3 regions of the Terrabacter sp. AAH1 genome follow, and region 1 is predicted to be linked to each of the others. Evidence: riboswitches for the same ligand, from Rfam matches in the RefSeq annotation. Region 1 holds a riboswitch; each other region holds the start of a gene.
The links. Region 1 has a riboswitch for cyclic di-AMP ahead of ACXR8F_RS14610 (C40 family peptidase). Riboswitches for the same ligand answer to the same signal wherever they lie in the genome.
Positions count from the first base shown of each region.

Region 2: it holds a riboswitch for cyclic di-AMP, as region 1 does, so the genes downstream of both, ACXR8F_RS03660 (transglycosylase family protein) here and ACXR8F_RS14610 (C40 family peptidase) in region 1, are expected to answer to the same signal.
Region 3: it holds a riboswitch for cyclic di-AMP, as region 1 does, so the genes downstream of both, ACXR8F_RS05905 (CHAP domain-containing protein) here and ACXR8F_RS14610 (C40 family peptidase) in region 1, are expected to answer to the same signal.

Region 1 is NZ_JBTJJV010000009.1:92,185-97,886, reverse strand. Features, by position in the region: gene ACXR8F_RS14620 (hypothetical protein) at 1-388, opposite strand, end outside; gene ACXR8F_RS14615 (DsbA family oxidoreductase) at 562-1,245, opposite strand; gene ACXR8F_RS14610 (C40 family peptidase) at 1,343-2,101, opposite strand; cyclic di-AMP (ydaO/yuaA leader) riboswitch at 2,104-2,273, opposite strand; gene ACXR8F_RS14605 (metal-dependent transcriptional regulator) at 2,533-3,228, opposite strand; gene ACXR8F_RS14600 (MFS transporter) at 3,258-4,550, opposite strand; gene ACXR8F_RS14595 (hypothetical protein) at 4,629-4,967, opposite strand; gene ACXR8F_RS14590 (hypothetical protein) at 4,971-5,702, shown strand, end outside.
Region 2 is NZ_JBTJJV010000001.1:780,432-786,133, reverse strand. Features, by position in the region: gene ACXR8F_RS03675 (alpha,alpha-trehalose-phosphate synthase (UDP-forming)) at 1-53, opposite strand, end outside; gene ACXR8F_RS03670 (CBS domain-containing protein) at 260-691, shown strand; gene ACXR8F_RS03665 (serine/threonine-protein kinase) at 854-2,677, shown strand; cyclic di-AMP (ydaO/yuaA leader) riboswitch at 2,945-3,118, shown strand; gene ACXR8F_RS03660 (transglycosylase family protein) at 3,124-3,783, shown strand; tRNA gene ACXR8F_RS03655 (tRNA-Thr) at 3,919-3,991, shown strand; gene ACXR8F_RS03650 (hypothetical protein) at 4,258-4,338, opposite strand; gene ACXR8F_RS03645 (serine hydrolase domain-containing protein) at 4,760-5,702, shown strand, end outside.
Region 3 is NZ_JBTJJV010000002.1:412,907-418,608, reverse strand. Features, by position in the region: gene ACXR8F_RS05925 (alpha-mannosidase) at 1-50, opposite strand, end outside; gene ACXR8F_RS05920 (VOC family protein) at 103-486, opposite strand; gene ACXR8F_RS05915 (hypothetical protein) at 708-1,502, shown strand; gene ACXR8F_RS05910 (class F sortase) at 1,532-2,308, shown strand; cyclic di-AMP (ydaO/yuaA leader) riboswitch at 2,571-2,757, shown strand; gene ACXR8F_RS05905 (CHAP domain-containing protein) at 2,761-3,618, shown strand; gene ACXR8F_RS05900 (alkene reductase) at 3,851-4,921, shown strand; gene ACXR8F_RS05895 (N-acetyltransferase family protein) at 5,028-5,564, opposite strand; gene ACXR8F_RS05890 (sulfatase family protein) at 5,599-5,702, shown strand, end outside.

The DNA of each region.
Region 1 (5,702 bases):
CGCGCGACCTGATCGCACCGTCCACGTCGTCCAGGAGCGCCACGGCGGTGCGACACCGCTCGCACACCTCGAGGTGCTGCTCCGCCTCCGGCGTACCCGGCCCGGACGGCAGGTGACGCAGGTGACCTGCGAGGGCGCGACGGGCGGCGGCGCACTCGGGGCCTTCCGCTCTCGCGACGAGCTCGGAGAGCAACCCGAGCCGCAACCGGTCGCGGGCACGCTCGGCCGGCGCGGCGACGCCCCGGCGCGACGGCCGGCGCGGCGGAGCGGGCCGGCCGAGGCCCTCGTCGTGCACCACGAGCTGCCAGAGCACCAAACGGTGCTCGCTCGGCAGCGACCGCCAGGCGGCGAGCACCGCCTCGTCCACCTCGTCGTGCTCGTCGCCCACGCGCTCCACGCTCTCCCGTCCCGAGCCCGGACTCACCGAGCCGTCGTCACGGCCACGCACCTGTGGGCATCCTCCACCCCGACCACCTGCGCTGTCGCCCGTCAGGGCGCGACATGCCAGCAGGTGGACGAATCGCGTTGCGCTATGGGCGATTCGCGGCTTTTGGCCGCAGCTCAGACTGTCTGGGTCGCCACTCCACGGAGGAGGGCGAGGTAGTCGTCGACGGGACGCGCACCCGACACGGCGGCATACGCGTTGGCGACGACGAAGGGCGTCGACGTCACGCCCATCGAGCGTGCCTTCTCCTCGTCGGCCCGCACCTGGTCGGCGTACGCGTCGGACGCGAGGACGGCCGAGACGCGCCGCTCGTCGAGGCCGCACTCGGCCGACAGCCGCTGGAGCACCTCGTGGTCGTCGATCGGCAGGCCCTCGCTGAAGTGCGCGGACTGGAAGCGCTCGACGGCCGCGGACCGCAGGGCCGGGCCGCCCATCTCGCCGGCCAGCGCGCACAGCCGGTGCGCGTCGAAGCTGTTGGCCCGCACGGCGCGGTCCCAGTCGAAGTAGAGGTCGTCGGCCTCGGCGACCTCGCTGGCCCGGGCGTTCATGAGCCGCCCTGCCTCCGCGTCGCCGCCGTGCCGCAGCGCCACGTGCTCGCTCACGGGAACACCGCCGCCCCGCGGGACGTCCGGGTCGAGCTCGAAGGAGCGCAGCCGCACGGTGACGTCGTGCGGTCGCTCGAAGGCCGCGACGGCCGCCTCGACCCGTCGCTTGGCCACCCACGACCAAGGGCAGACCAGGTCGCTCCAGAGGTCGAGCTCGATGAGGGTCGTGGACTCGGCAGCAGACTGGTCGGTCATCGACTCAGTCAACCACGGAGCCGGTGACGGGCCCGAAACGCGTTGTGCCCCCGCCGGAGTCGGCGAGGGCACAACGGCACGAGAGGTCGTGCGAGGCTCAGAAGCGGCCGTAGCCCGAGGGCCGCGTCCAGATCGAGTGGTTGCCGATGACGGTGCCGGGGCGCTGGGCGTCGATCATGCGGCCCGGGCTGACGTAGATGCCCACGTGGTACGCCGGCGAGCCGAAGAAGACGAGGTCGCCCGGCTGGGGGTCGCTGACGCGGGTCGCGGCGGCCTGCTGCGCGGAGGCCGTGCGCGGGATCGAGATGCCGGCCTGGCGGTAGACGTAGGAGGTCAGGCCCGAGCAGTCGAAGCCCGAGGGCGACGAGCCGCCGTAGACGTAGGGGACGCCGAAGAAGGACTGCGCGATGCCGACGATGCCGGAGGCGCTGGGGATCTTCGCGTCGTTGAGCGCGACGCGGGCGGTGGAGCGCGAGGCGCGCTCGGCCGCGGCGGCACGACGCTCGGCGGCGGCCTTGTCGGCGGCAGCCTCGGCGCGCTCGCGCTTGACCTTGATGTCCTCGATGACGAGGGGCTTGGTCTTGAGCGCCGGCTTGCCGTAGCCGATGGCCGACAGGGCGTTCGCGGCCTTGAGCGAGCCCACCTGGGGCCCGACGACCGCCGGGCCGGCAGCGGCGCTGACACCGTCAGCGGCGTTCGCCGTGCCGGCGAACGAGGCGACGAGGCCACCCGAGGCGGCAACGATCGCGGCGCCCTTGACGGCCGGCTGGGCCGACTCCTTCGCGATCGTCTTGAGCTCCGAGATCGCGTTGAATCGACCGGGGGCGCGGTGGCGCCCGGGAACGTTCTGAGCCACGTTTGACCTCTCGACGCCTACGAGGTGAGCTGTCGGGTTCGGGCTGGAGGTACTCGCCCGGCCTTCACTCGGACCGTTGCGGTCCACGGAGGGCTTCACCCCAAGGACGTCTCTCGACGCCCGGAGAAAGTGGTTCCCCCGCTCCTGCCATGCGGTTCGTCACTGGCCACAGGTCGATGGCAGGACTAGGCGGTCCGACCCGGGGCACCTGCTCGACGGGGAGAGCAAGTGCGGCCAAACTACCCAACCCGCCCCGAGTTGTCACCTCCGGGTCAGCACCAATTTCGGAAGCGTCCCGCGACTCGGACACGACGCGGACAACCCGTGGCAGGGTGTGCCAAAACGCCCCGGCCGATCGGGGCAGACCTTGACGTAGGCCGGTGGTCAGGCCGCGTGGTGACGCCTCGAGGCGAGGCGGGCGAGGCGGGGGGTCAGGCCGTCTGGCAGTAGACGTGGACGGCGACGTCGTCGGGCAGGGAGACGCCCGTCGAGGGCTCGCCGCCGTCGCGGACGACGACGACCCGGGACCCGTCGCGCGTGACGTCGACGCGCGCTCCGGGCACGACGCCGGCGCTCGTCAGCAGGCCGAGGGCCTCGGGGTCGACCTGGACCGGCTCGCCGATGCGGCGGATCGTCACGCTCGCGGCGCTGTCGCGCACGGCTGTCGTGAGCGGGATGAGGCCGGTGAGGAAGTCCTCGTCCTGGTGCATGCCGAGCTCGTCGAGGCCGGGGATGGGGTTGCCGTAGGGCGACTCGAGGCCACCGCCGATGAGGCCGAGGATCTTGCGCTCGACCTTCTCGGACATGACGTGCTCCCAGCGGCACGCCTCGTCGTGTGCGTACTCCCACTCGAGGCCAATGACGTCGACGAGGAGGCGCTCGGCCAGGCGGTGCTTGCGCATGACGCGGGTCGCGAGCAGGCGGCCGTGGTCGGACAGCTCGAGGTGACGGTCACCGGAGACGGCGACGAGCCCGTCACGCTCCATCCGGGCCACGGTCTGCGACACCGTCGGGCCCGAGTGGCCGAGACGCTCGGCGATACGAGCGCGCAGGGGCACGATGCCCTCTTCCTCGAGCTCGTAGATCGTCCGGAGGTACATCTCGGTGGTGTCGATCAGGTCCGTCACGGTCATACCCTCTCAGAGTTCTCGGACGGTCAGTGACCACCCGTCGCGGCGCCCGTCCCCGCCCCTGCCCTGGAGGCCCTGGTGGGGTCGTGCCGGGGCACCCAGATGCGCAGCCATCCCGCGCCGACCACCGCGCCCACGCCGAGCACGACGGCCGAGGCGCCGAGTGACATGACGGCGCTCAGCCCTGACAACGCCAGGGGCCCCGCAGCCCTTCCCAGGTCGGCGCAGAGTCGCCAGCCCCCGAGGAACTGCGCCCGCCCGTCGGCCGGGGACGCGTCCGCGCCCAACGTCATGATGAGGCCCGCCCCGAGCCCGTTGCCGACCCCGAGCACCGTGGCGGCGGCGGTCACCGCGACGAGGCTCGTGGCGAGCGGCAGCAGGGCCATCCCCAGCCCGAGCACGAGCATGCTCGGCACGGCCGCCGCGACCCGGCCGTAGCGGTCCATGAGCCAGCCGGACGGGTAGAAGAGCGCCATGTCGATGGCGCCGGCGACGCCGAAGACGAGCGAGGTCTGCGCCGGTGAGAAGCCGACCGACTCGGCCCACAGCGGCACGAGCGCCTCGCGGATGGCCCGCGCACCGGCCACACACATCGCCCCCGTGCCGAGCGTCAGCAGCACGTGGCGGTGCTGGGCCAGCACCGACATGACGCTCCGCGGGACGCCGGCCGTGGCCACCCGGTGCGCCGACCCGGTGATGTCCGGCGCCACGAGCACGAGCACGAAGGCCGCGAGGCTCGCGACCCCGCCGACGGCGTACGCGGACTCGATGCCCCAGCGCGAGATCACGACGGAGCCGAGGAACGGGCCGACGAAGTAGCCGATGCGGTGGACGCCTCCCAGCGTCGAGAGCGCCCGGGCGCGCATCGCGACCGGCACTGCCTCGGTGAGGTAGGCCTGCCGGGCGAGCCCGAAGAGCGACCCGGCGAGGCCGATGACGACCACCCCTGCGAAGAGCATGACCAGCCCGCCCGCGAGCGCCGAGACCAGCATGCCGACGGCCTCGACGACCGCCGCGGCCAGCAGGGCCCGGCGTTCCCCGATGCGGGCGGCGAGGGCCCCGGACGGCAGGTCGCCGAGCAGCTGCCCGACGCCCAGCATCGCGACGAGCAGGGCCGCGACGCCGATCGAGGCGCCGAGCTCGCGGGCCGACACCGCCACGATCGGCGAGACCGCGCCGGCCCCGGTCGAGCCGAGCAGGGTGGGGCCGTACGCCGACAGCGCGATCGCGCGGAGGCTGACGACCGGCTCGCCCTCGCCCTCGCGCTCCCGCTTCCGCCCGCCGGCACCCTCGCCGCCGCGGCCCCGAATCTCGGTCACGCCACAGGACCCTAACGATCGGGTTACTCGGGTGGCCCGCTCGTCCGGGCGACGGAACGATTGGCGCGTGACCGGGAGTCAGGGGACCAGCAGTCCCGCGGCGGTGGACAGGGCGTTGGCGGCGACGACCGCGAGTGCCAGCGTCGTGACGCCCTCCCGGCCCCGCACCCGCCACCACCACACGAGCACCGCGGCCTCCACGACGACCACGACGACCTCGGCGGCGACGAGCTGCAGCGGCGAGGTGAACCGGGTCGAGACGGCATACAGGAGCGGCTGCGTCAGCACGTTGACCCCGACGGCCGCGGCGACGGCGCGGCGCCAGGACGACCACCCAGCCAGGCGCGCGAACGCGACCAGCACGGGCGTCTCGACCACGACGGTCAGGGCGAACGCCACCCACGCGCGGGCGGTCACGGCGTGACCAGCGTGACCCGCGCGACCGACGCGGCACCGGGGACGCAGGGTTGGCGCACCGTGACGCTCCTCGTGCTCGGGGCCGTCGCCGCAGCGCTGGCGCTGGCGCTCGGGGCACCGGTCGCGACGGCCGTCATCGGCCTGATCCTCTTCGGCATCCTGCACAACCTGCTCGAGATCCGCTACGTGGCCGGCCGCTTCTCGGGCCTGTTCGGGCGCCCGTTCCTCGACCTGCTCGTTGCCCTCGTCACGGCGATCGTCGTCTGCCGCCTGCTCGCCGGCGTCGTGGGTCGGCCGGCGCAGCTGGCCGAGATCCTCCTCGGCTACGCAGTCATCGCCGTGGCCGCGCGCTACGGCCTCGAGGGTCGCCGCCGCCGCGTCGCCTGGGCGGTCGTCGCCGCCGCGGCGGTGGTGTCCTCGACCTTCCCGGCGTACCACTTCGTCGTGCTCACGCACCTGCACAACGTCGTGCCGCTCTTCTTCCTCTGGGAGTGGTCGCGCCGCATCGCCTCGCCGCGCGGCCGTCACGCCTTCCGCGCCGCGCAGCTGCTCTGGGTGGTCGCCATCCCCGCCGTCGTCCTGCTCGGGCTCCTCGACGGCACGCTCACGACCGACCCCGGCATCGTGCGCAGCGTCGTCGGCGACGGCCAGACGGTGCTCGCCGCGAGCGCGCCGCCCGGCGCCGCAGCGACCCTGCTCGGGACGCGCTTCCTCACCGTCTTCGCCTTCATGCAG
Region 2 (5,702 bases), on a different contig from region 1:
GGGAGCCGGTTCGCCGCGATGACGAGATCGAAGGTCGGACTTTCGGACGGCACCCAATCAGCTCCTGCGGTTCGAGGGGGACTCAACCCGGTGCGTACCCTCCCGGGGCAGTCCGGACGACGAGGGCACGGCGATTCGGTCTCACTCTAACGACGGAACGGTGGCGCCCGATGCGGTCCCGCTCTAGGGTCAAGTCAGGGCATCTCTGGCGGTCGTCGCACGACCGCCGAGGGCAACGCGCCGAGGTGAAGGAGTCGCCGTGAAGATTTCCGACGTGCTGCGCAACAAGGGCAGCGAGGTCATCACCATCAAGCCCGACGAGACCGTGGCGACCCTGCTCGCCCTGCTCGACGAGCACGGTATCGGCGCCGTGGTCGTGAGCACCGATGGTGGGGCTGTCGACGGCATCGTGAGCGAGCGCGACATCGTGCGTCACCTGCACGGCACCGGCCCGAGCATCCTCGACGCACCCGTCTCGCAGATCATGACGAGCGACGTGACCACGGGCCAGGCGAGCGACAACATCGCCGACCTCGCCGGCACGATGACCGAGATGCGGGTGCGCCACGTGCCCATCGTCGACGCCGACGGCCGCCTCGCGGCGATCGTCAGCATCGGCGACATCGTCAAGCACCGCCTGTCCGAGCTGCAGTCCGAGCGCGACCAGCTGCGCGACTACATCACGAGCTGACACAGGGGCGCCGACCAGCCGACGCGCCGACGAGATGCCACGCTGACGCAGGCCGCCTCAGCGGGCGGCAGGCCTGCCACGACAGGCCGGACGAACCAGGACAACCGCGGCACGCTGTCGCGGGGTTCCGGCGTGCACGGGTTGGTCGCATACCGTAGGGGCATGACTGCGTACGACCGGACCGAGCGGGTTCCCAGCCCGCGCGCCGGCGCACGCACCGGCGGTGTGCCCGTGGGCGCACCCGGCGGCCCGGGAACCGCCCCGCGCATCGGGCGCTACCGCCTCATCGAGGAGATCGGCGAGGGCGGCATGGGTGTGGTCCACCTCGCCCTCGACCCGCGCGGTCGCGCGGTCGCCATCAAGGTCCTGCGGGCCCACGTCGCGCACGACGCCGACGCCCGCCAGCGGCTCGCCCGCGAGGTCGAGACGCTCTCGCGCATCCGCGACGCCCGCGTCGCCACCGTCATCGACGCCGACGTCATGGCCCCGCGTCCCTACATCGTCACCCGCTACGTGCCCGGTCCCGCCCTCGACGAGGTCGTGGAGGACCACGGGCCCATGGAACCGGCGCAGCTGGTGCGCGTCGCGCGCGGCATCGCCGAGGCGGTCCGGTCCATCCACGCGTGCGGTGTCGTGCACCGCGACATCAAGCCGGGCAACGTCCTCATCGAGGACGGCGAGCCGGTGCTCATCGACTTCGGCATCGCCCACCTGCAGGACGACGTGCGCCACACGGTGGGCGGCCTGGTCATGGGCACGCCCGGCTACCTGTCGCCCGAGCTCGTCGAGGGGGCCGCGATCACCGACGCCACCGACTGGTGGGGCTGGGCCGCCACGATCACGTATGCCGCGTCGGGGCGCCCGCCGTTCGGCCGCGCCCGCATGGACGCCGTGCTCGCACGCGTCCGCGCGGGTGACGTCGATCTCGAGGGCGTCGACCCGCGCCTGGTCCCGCTGCTGCGCGCGTCCCTCTCGCCCGACCCGTCGCGCCGACCCCACGCCGACGAGGTGCTCGCAGCCCTCGAGCTGTACGCCGCCGGACGCGCCGCGACCGTGCCGACGCCGAGCGGTGGGGTCTGGGACACCGGCCGAGCCGGTGCCCCACCGTCGGGGCCGGGGGACACCCAGGTCGTCGAAGGGCACAGCACCGCCGTCATGCCACCGGTCGGCGCGACGGCCGTCCAGCCCGCAGCCGACCCTGCGCGGTGGGCACCACCCCCGAGCGGGGTGCCGGCGGCGGCACCCGGGCAGGCGGCATACGCAGGCAGGTGGGACGACGAGCCCGACGGCGACTGGGGCGGCGCGGAGGTCTACGACGAGCGACACGGCGCCTCCGACTACTGGCCCGAGGACGAGTGGGACGGCGACGACGAGGTCGTCGAGCGCGAGGGAGACCCTCGCATCGGGCTGCCGATGCGTAGCGGGCTGCTCGCGGCCGTCGCGGTCGCCTGGACGGGGGCACTCATGGCCTGGCCGGGCGCAGCGCTCGTCGCGCTCGTCGTGCTCTCGGCGCTCGCCCGCGCCACCGACCGCTCGGTGACGGCACTCGTGCTGCGCCGCTACGACTACGGCCGCAGGCGCAGCGACGTGCCCTTCGCGGTCGTCTCGAGCCCCTGGCACCTCGTCGTCGGCACCGTGGCGACGGCCGTCGGTCTCCTGCTCCCCGTCGCGGTCGCACTGGCCAGCATCTACGCGGTCGCGTTGCTGCTCGCCGGCACGCAGGGCACCGAGCTCGGGCCGGGCGCGCCGCTCACGCTGGCCGTCGGCGGCGCCGTCGGTCTGCTCGTGCTCTGGTGGGGGCCCGGAGGGGCGTCGCTGCGTCGCGGGTCGCGCTCGATGGCGCGCCGGATCGTGCCCGCCGGCATCGCCAACCAGGCGGTCACCCTGGTGCTCGCCGTCGCCGGCGTCGTCGTCGCGCTCGTCGCGCTGCAGGCCGGTGAGAGCCTCACCTGGGCACCCTTCGGGAGCAACCCGCTCGGCCGCTGACGGTAGCGACCTCGGCCTCCAGATCTCGCTCGTATCGCGAAAAGATCACGAAACTATCTCGGGTTGCCTTGTGCGGCGCTGCAGGCGTCACGTACCGTCTGTGCTCGGCGGCTCCCACCCTCACGGGAACAAGGGCGATCCATGCGAAGACCTCGTGCCGCTTTCCTGGCGTCCGGCTCCACACGAACGCTCCACAACTTCACATGGACACCCATCAAGAGAACCGTTCCCTGCGTGCGCCGAGCCTCGCCAGCCAGGGATGCAGCCCACACCCGTGGGCCGGGCGAGGACGGGGGACCCAGTGTGGCCAGTGAGTGCATGTGTGTTCGAGCGCATGACAAGAGGACGAGATCTGGCCTTGGGGTGAGGTCGCGCGAGCGACGGGGCACCTGACGCCCTAACCCGACAGCTAACCCCGCAGGCGCGCGTCAGGAAGGAACAACCTCATGCAGTACCTTTCCAAGCACGCTGCCGCCAAGAAGATCTCGGTCAAGCAGCGCATCGCAGGAGTCGGGATCGCCGGAGCCGCCACCATCGTCGGCGGCATCACGACCGCGGGGTCGGCCAAGGCCGCCTCCGTCTGGGACCGCGTCGCCGCGTGCGAGTCCGGCGGCAACTGGTCTATCAACACGGGCAACGGCTTCTACGGAGGCCTCCAGTTCGTGCAGAGCACGTGGGCCGGCTACGGTGGCCGCGCCTACGCCCCGCGCGCCGACCTCGCGACCAAGGCCGAGCAGATCGCCGTCGCGCGGCGCGTGCTCGCGTCGCAGGGCCCGGGTGCCTGGCCCGTGTGCTCGAAGCGCGCCGGTCTCACCCGCGCCAACGGTGGCGCCACCTCCGCACCGGTCTCGCGCTCCACGGTGCGCAAGCCGGTCGCGGCGAAGAAGCCGGTCGTCAAGAAGGTCGTCAAGAAGAAGTCCTACGCCAAGCCCGCCGTGTCGACCGGCAAGGGTGCGCGCATCACCGTGCGCAGCGGGGACACCCTCGGCAAGATCGCCGCGCGCTACCACGTCGCCGGCGGCTGGAAGGCGCTCTGGAAGGCCAACGCCTCCCGCGTCTCCAACCCGAACCTCATCTTCGTGGGGCAGGTCCTGCGACTGCCCTGAGTTGCTGGTAGAACTGAACCGGACGGCCTCGCGCGACCAACCCCTGGGTTGCGCGGGGCCGTCCCCTCTTTTTGGGCGTATGCCGTCCGCCTCGGTTACGCTTTCGCCCGTCCGCGGCGTCTGCGTCGCGGGCGTGCTGGCGTGGCGCAATTGGCAGCGCACCTGTCTTGTAAACAGGTGGTTGGGGGTTCGAGTCCCCCCGCCAGCTCTCTGACCTGCGGAAACGTGGTGCGAGTCGCACTCCGACTTGCGTCACCCACCGCTTTGCCCACCATTTTCGGCCGTGGCGAGGCCACGGAGCGGGTCCACCGACTCCAGCACCGCCGGCACCCGAGGGTCGACGAGGCCGCGGCCCTGCTCAGTCGTCTGGCCAGTGCGAGCCCGAGGCCTGACGGGCGGGATTCGCTAGCTCCCAGTGTCCGCGTAGTCGGGAACGGGCCGAAGGAGACGGTCGACCTCTTCGATGTCGACGCGCTACATCCTCGGCCCGGTGCGGTAGGCCTTGAGCCGGCCCGCTGCGATCCACCGCCGTACTGTCCTCGTGTCAACACCCAAACGGTCAGCCGCAGACTGCAGCGGCTGGGACCGAGCTGCCCCTAGGGCGCGCGACGGACGCCTTTATCGACACCACAACGGGCTGACCAAACCAGGCACGCGAGCGGCGCAGGTGGAGGAGACTCGAAGAGTGCGACTCAGGAACTTCCTGTGCTGGGTCGCGGGCCCTGTGTTCCGCGCGGGGCCCGCCGACGAGGACATGCTCGTCTTTCACCGAACGCGGCACGCAGGAGCAGCCGCAGCCAGTACTGCCGCCGCCTGGCCGGATTCCATTGGGGCGCGATCCGCCGCGCGCGCTCGGGGGCGCCGTGTCGCTGGGGTTGCCGGACTGGTGGTGGGGCTGCTGCTTGTGACTGGCTGTACGGGCGACTCCCTCGCTCCGCACCCTGCGTCCTCCTTGGCGCCGTGTCCCGCAGGAGACGTGCAGCGCCAAGCATTGGAGGCGAGAATCTCCGCCGCCCTCAGGGAGCAGCTGGCCCTGCTGAGCGACTATCAGCTCCGCGAACTGCGGGCCGTGCTGGTCTACGTCTGCGGTGCGCCGGTCCATGAGGAGTACCGAGCCTCGACGCCGGACGACACCCACAACGTGCACTCGGTCACCAAGAGCGTCGTGGGGACCCTGATGGGGATCGCCTTGGCCGACGGTTCCCTGAAAAGCCTCGACCAGACCTTGGGCGAGTTGCTTCCCAAGGAACGAAGCGTGATGAGTCCGGCGGTGGCGCGCATCAAGCTGCGCCAGCTCCTGACCATGACGGCGGGTCTGGACGCCGACCTACCTGACAGCTCGGTCGGGGCGTGGATCCAGAGCGACCACTTCGTCGAGGGCATCCTGCGGCAGGGCGTCATCGGGAAGCCCGGCGTATTCGCCTACTCCTCGGCCAGCTCGCACCTACTGGCGGCGATCCTGGCCAGAGCCACCCACCGCTCCGTGTTGAACTACGCGACCGAGAAGCTGTTCGGGCCACTGGGCATCGAGATGAGCGGCGCCGCGCAGCCGCTCCTGGTCAAGGCCTCGGCCGCGGCCTACGACAAGGCCCAGTTCGCTTGGCCGGTCGACCACCAAGGCATCAACTACGGGGCCTCCTTTCTGAAGCTGCGGGCCCGGGACATGGCCAAGCTGGGGCAGCTCTACCTCGACCAGGGCACGTGGCAGGGCAAACAGATCGTGCCCCAGAGCTGGGTGCAGGAGGCCACCACCGGGCAGGTGGACGTACCGGGAACCCAAGGTGCGGACCGCTATGGGTACCAGTGGTGGGTCACCACCGCCGGCGGCCACCCCGCGTACGCAGCCCTTGGGTTCGGCGGGCAGCTCATCGAAGCGGTCCCGGACAAGGGGCTGGTGGTGGTTTTCGCCACCCACGTGG
Region 3 (5,702 bases), on a different contig from region 1:
GCGAGCACGCGGCGGGTACGGCGCAGGACATGGGCGCTGTCGTCGAACACCCCCCGACCCTAGCCACGCGGCATACGGCCCCGGCGGCTCAGCGCCGGCGGGTCACGCCGGCGACGACTCGATGACGCTGAGGACGTTGCCGGCAGGATCGGTGAACCACGCGATGAGCGGGCCGCCCTTGCGGAAGACGCCCTTCTCGTCGGTCTCGGTGGGCGTCCCCTCGTACCGCTCGAACGTGACGCCCCGCGAGGTCAGCTCGTCGACAGCCGCCTCGACGTCGTCGACCGGGAAGTTGAGCACCGTGAACGTCGCGGGCTGGTGGTTCGGCTTCGGGTAGACGACGACCGGCCGGTCCCCGGCGAGATGCAGCGTGAGCATGCCGTTCTCCTCGGTCACCGAGAGGCCGAGCGTGTCGGCGTAGAACGCCTTCGCCGCAGGGATGTCGTCGACGGAGAACCCGCCGAACGCCTTGGAGCTCTCGAGCACGGCCCTTGTCCCTTCCTCCGCAGGGCACCGGTCGCGCCCCGTCCCTCCCAGTCAAGACCCAGAGAGGCGCATGCGTGGCCGGACCGGCGAAAAGGCCCGGCACCGATCCAATCCGGACGGCTCGCGACAGCGAACCCCACCCGGAGACGGTCGATGACGACCCCCCGTCTGAAGCAGAGCAGGTTGGACGGCTGTGTCTCCTCGTCAAGGAGGAAGAACAGATGCGCACCAGCACCACTCGCACCACCACTCGCACCACCACTCGGATCGCGGGCGCCGGCCTGGCCGCTGCTGCCGCGATGGCATTGTCCGTCGGCCCCGCCTTCGCGGCCGACGGCTGGGTCAGCGCGAAACTCGAGCCCGTGCCCGGCAGCGAGGTGTCCGGTTCCGGCACCGCCCAGGTGACGGTCACCGGCAACACGATCAAGGTCGAGATGGCCGCACGTGGCCTGCTGCCCGACCAGCCGCACGCCGCGCACATCCACTTCGCGGCGGCCGCGCGTCACGAGTGCCCGACCATCAAGGACGACACGAGCGGGGACGGCACCATCAACACGACCGAGGGCGGACCCGCCTACGGCGACATCGTCGTCTCGCTCACGAAGACCGGGGACACGAGCCCCAAGAGCGGCCTCGCGGTCGACCGCTTCAGCACCGCCCCTGGCGGCAACCTCAGCTACGAGCGCGGCAGCATCACCGTGTCCGACGGTGTGGCCGCCGCCATCGCCAAGGGCCAGTCCGTCGTCGTCGTGCACGGCGTGGACCACAACAAGGACGGCAAGTACTCGGGCGACACCAAGAGCGACCTCGACCCGAAGCTTCCGACCGAGGCGACCGACCCGGCCCTGTGCGGGGCGCTGCACGTTGCGCCCACCGGCGGCATGCACACGGGCGGCGGCCTGAGCGGCACGACCAACACGAACGGCATGCTCCTCGCCGTCGGAGGCGCCGCGCTCTTCGCTGCTGCCGGTTCCGGCGCCTTCGCCGCCCGCCGCTCCGCCCGGTCGCGCTCCTGACCGGCTGACCGACCGGAGACGAGCATCACGTGACAGAGCCGAAGGAGGCCACGTCGGGCCGCCGCGTCACCGCCGGTGTCGCGGCGGCTGCCACGGCGTCGGCGCTCCTGCTCGTCGTGGCCGTCGTCGCGCTCGTCCTCGGCCTGCGTGGCAGTCCGTCATCGCCCGGTGCGGCGGGCACCCCGCCCGCTGCACAGCCGGCAGGCAGCGCGCTGGCGACCGTCGGCGCGACAGCCTCCGACTCCCCCGCACCGTCGGTGTCCCCCGGTCAGGGTGGGACGCGGGCTGCGGGGAGACCGGGCACCTCGGGGGCCGCGCCTGCGGGCACTCTGCAGGGCGGCCCCTTGGCGGCCTCGGAGCCCACCCTGCTGGAGATCCCCTCCATCGGCGTCCGCTCGCGCACCTTCGTGCCGCTCGGGGTCCAGCCTGACGGCACGATCTCAGTGCCCGGCACCGCTCAGGAGGTCGGGCTCTACGACGGAGGCCCGACCCCCGGACAGCTCGGCCCCTCCGTGATCGCCGCCCACGTCGACACACCGTCCGGCGTTCCCGGAGTCTTCTACCGCCTCGGCGCGGTCAAGGCGGGCGACGTCGTCGAGGTCACGCGCCGCGACGGCTCGCACCTCGTCTTCACCGTCGACAAGGTCGCCGCCTACGAGAAGTCGCGCTTCCCGACCGACCTCGTCTACCGGAGCGATTTCCGACGTTCCGAGATCCGCCTCGTGACGTGCGGTGGGCCGACCGACAGCCGCAACGAGTACCGCGACAACGTCATCGTCTTCGGCCACCTCACGAGCGCTTCCTGAGCACGCCCGACCACCCGTGGCGACTCGCAGCCGAGGGGGTCGGCCGTCTCGAGCCGGTCAAGCGCGAGTCATGTGACTCGCGTCACAAGGCACGAAGGTATGTCGCAGGTAAAGATGCCCAAAACGGACCTTCAACGATCTTTCCGGCGAGTCCCCGTTACCTCAACGTGACTTTTGCCGGCAACGTCGTCTACTCTTCCGAGGGTCCGGCCACCTGGTCGGGCGCTCGCGAGGTGGACCGCCTAGTCCTGTCACCGCCTGACGAGCGAGAGCAAACCTTGTGACAGGAGCGGAGGAACCACACGTTTCTCCGGGCGTCCGGCGCCACGACTCCGGACGTCCTTGGGGTGAAGTACTCGCCCGGATCGCGACTCGTCGCGGGCCGGGGGAGCGCCGGGCACCTTTCCGCCCGAACCCGACAGCTAACTTCGTAGGCGCGGAGAGGTACACGTGTGAACAACGAGATCATCCGCGGCCGCCACCGTGCGCCCGGCCGACACAACCCCCTCAACGAGCTCAAGGTCCTCGCGCGCGAGACGGCTCAGCCGGCCATGAAGGGCGCGGCTTTCGTCGCGGCCACCGGTGGCCTTGTCGCCTCCTTCGCGAACCCGGCGAGCGCCGAGCCGCTGTCCGGCACGACCGCCGGTGCTGCCGCCGTCGGCCCGGCCACCGGCGCCGTCCCCGCCGCCTCGACCGCCCTGGCGAAGATCGGCTACGCGCCGGCTGCGCAGAAGGCCGTCACCCAGCGCGCCACGGCTCCCAAGCCGCGCGTCATCGAGGACATCCAGGTCAAGACGGAGCGCGCCGCCGCCAAGGCTGCCGCTGCCAAGGCCGCCGCGGAGCGCAAGGCTGCTGCCGCGCGCGCCTCGCGTGACCTCACCCGTCGCACGCTGACGTCGACGACGTCGACGACGAAGTCGGTCAGCAACGGCTCGGTCCCGAGCGCGTCCTCCGGCATGCGTTCCGCCTACAACTGGGCCACCAAGGGCCAGTGCACCTGGGGCGCGCTCGCCAAGTGGCACGCGTCCGAGGGCTACTACCCCGGTGGCTGGACCGGCAACGCCATGGAGTGGGCCTCCGGCGCCGCGAGCGCGGGCTACACGGTGACCGGCACGCCGCGCACCCGCTCGATCCTCGTGATGCAGCCCGGCGTGCACGGCTCCTCGAGCGTCGGCCACGTCGCCTGGGTCACCGCCGTCAACGGCAACGAGGTCACCATCATCGAGATGAACGCCCTCGCCGGCCCGTACAACTACAACACCCGCACCCTGACCGACGGTCCGGGCATGAAGTACATCTACGCGCCGTGACCCACACGCAGACCCACGCGGTCTGAGCGCTGGTCGCGAAGGGGAGGATGCCGACGGCATCCTCCCCTTCGTCGTGTCTGACGGGTCACACCCGCCGCACGCCGGGTCGGACTCGCTCCGCCCACCGGGAATGTGCGTCGCCCTGTCCGACTTGTCGCCTAGGTAGTTGAAGGCTCCACCGCATTGCGGCAGCGAGCCGCCGACCATCCCCGACAACGTGAGGAGCAGGCCTGTGTCCACGGCCTTCGAGACCATCCGCATCGGCCGCTGGGACCTCCCCCAGCGCTTCGTCATGGCGCCGCTGACGCGCAACCGTGCCGGCGCCGGGCAGGCACCGACCGAGCTGAACGCCGAGTACTACGGCCAGCGCGCGAGCGCGGGCCTCATCATCACCGAGGGCACCCAGCCGAGCGCCGTCGGCCAGGGCTACCTCGACACCCCCGGCATCCACTCCGACGAGCAGGTCGCCGGCTGGCGCCTCGTCGCCGACGCCGTGCACCAGGGCGGCGGCCACGTCGTCGTCCAGCTCATGCACGCCGGACGCGTCGCCCACCCCGACAACAAGGGCGGGCTCGAGAGCGTCGCCCCGAGCGCGATCGCGGCGCCGGGCTCCATCGTGACGCCTTCGGGCGAGCAGCCGTATGCCGTCCCGCGGGCCCTCGAGACCGACGAGATCCCCGCGCTCGTGGCCGAGTACGTGCACGCGGCCCGCCAGGCGATCGCGGCCGGACTCGACGGCGTCGAGGTGCACGCCGCCAACGGCTACCTCCCCCACCAGTTCCTCGCCCCGTCGAGCAACCAGCGCTCCGACGCGTACGGTGGCTCGCCGGAGAACCGGGCGCGCCTCGCGATCGAGATCACGACCGCGGTGGCCGAGGCCATCGGCGCCGACCGCGTCGGCATCCGCATCTCGCCCGCGCACAACATCCAGAGCGTGCTCGAGGAGGACGAGCTCGAGACGGCCGCGACCTACGAGACGCTCGTCGAGGGCATCGCGCCGCTCGGCCTCGCCTACCTCAGCATCCTCGGCGACCCGGAGTCCGACCTCGTGCGCAACCTGCGCAAGCGGTTCGGCGGCCCCGTCATCCTCAACACGGGCTTCGCCTCGGTGACGGGCCTCGCGGAGGTCGAGGACATCCTCGAGCGCGACCTCGGCGACGCCGTCGCCGTCGGGCGCGAGTTCCTCGCGAACCCGGACCTCGCCCGTCGCTGGCGCGAGGGTGCCCCGCTCAACGAGCCGAACCCGGCCACCTTCTACGGCGGCGGCGCCGAGGGCTACACGGACTACCCGGCCCTCCCCTGACACCCAAGGAAAGTGGGCACTCGACGCTGCTTCGTCGAGTGCCCGTTTCCTCGTGTCGGGAAGTGAGCACTCGACCGTCCTTCGTCGAGTTCTCACTTCCTGACGCTCAGGTCGGCTCAGGCGGCGTGGCTCCCGGCGGAAGTGGGTCGCCGAGCCGCCGCTGGACCCACGTGACGTCGTGCCAGACGCCGAACTTGTGGCCGATGTCGCGGTAGGTCCCGACCGACTCGAAACCCATCGCCGCGTGCAGCCGGGCGCTCGGCTCGTTCGGCTGGGTCATGCCGGCGGCAGCCATGCGGTAGCCGCGAGCGGCCAGGCGCCGCAGCAGCTCCTCGTAGAGCCGGCGGCCCCCGCCGCTGCCCCGCCGGTCCATCGCGAGGTAGACCGACACCTCGCACGACCAGCGGTAGGCCGCACGCTCCTTGAACGGCCCGCCGTACGCGTACCCGACGACCTCGCCGGCGTCCTCCAGCACGAGGAACGCGTGCGAGCGCTGTGCCGCGGCGATGCGCCGGCCCATCTCGTCGGCGCTCGGTGGGTCCGTCTCGAACGTGATCGACGTGCCCGTGACGTACGGCGCGTAGACGGCGGCGACCGCCGCGGCGTCATCGGCCGTCGCGTCTCGCACGATGGGGTGCTGCATGCGCCGATGCTAGGTCGCGTCTAGCGTGGAGCCGATGAGCACTGCCCCGACCCCGCCGAGCCGGCGCCCCAACATCGTCTTCGTGCTGAGCGACGACCACGCCGCCCACGCGATCGGCGCCTACGGCTCGGTCGTCAA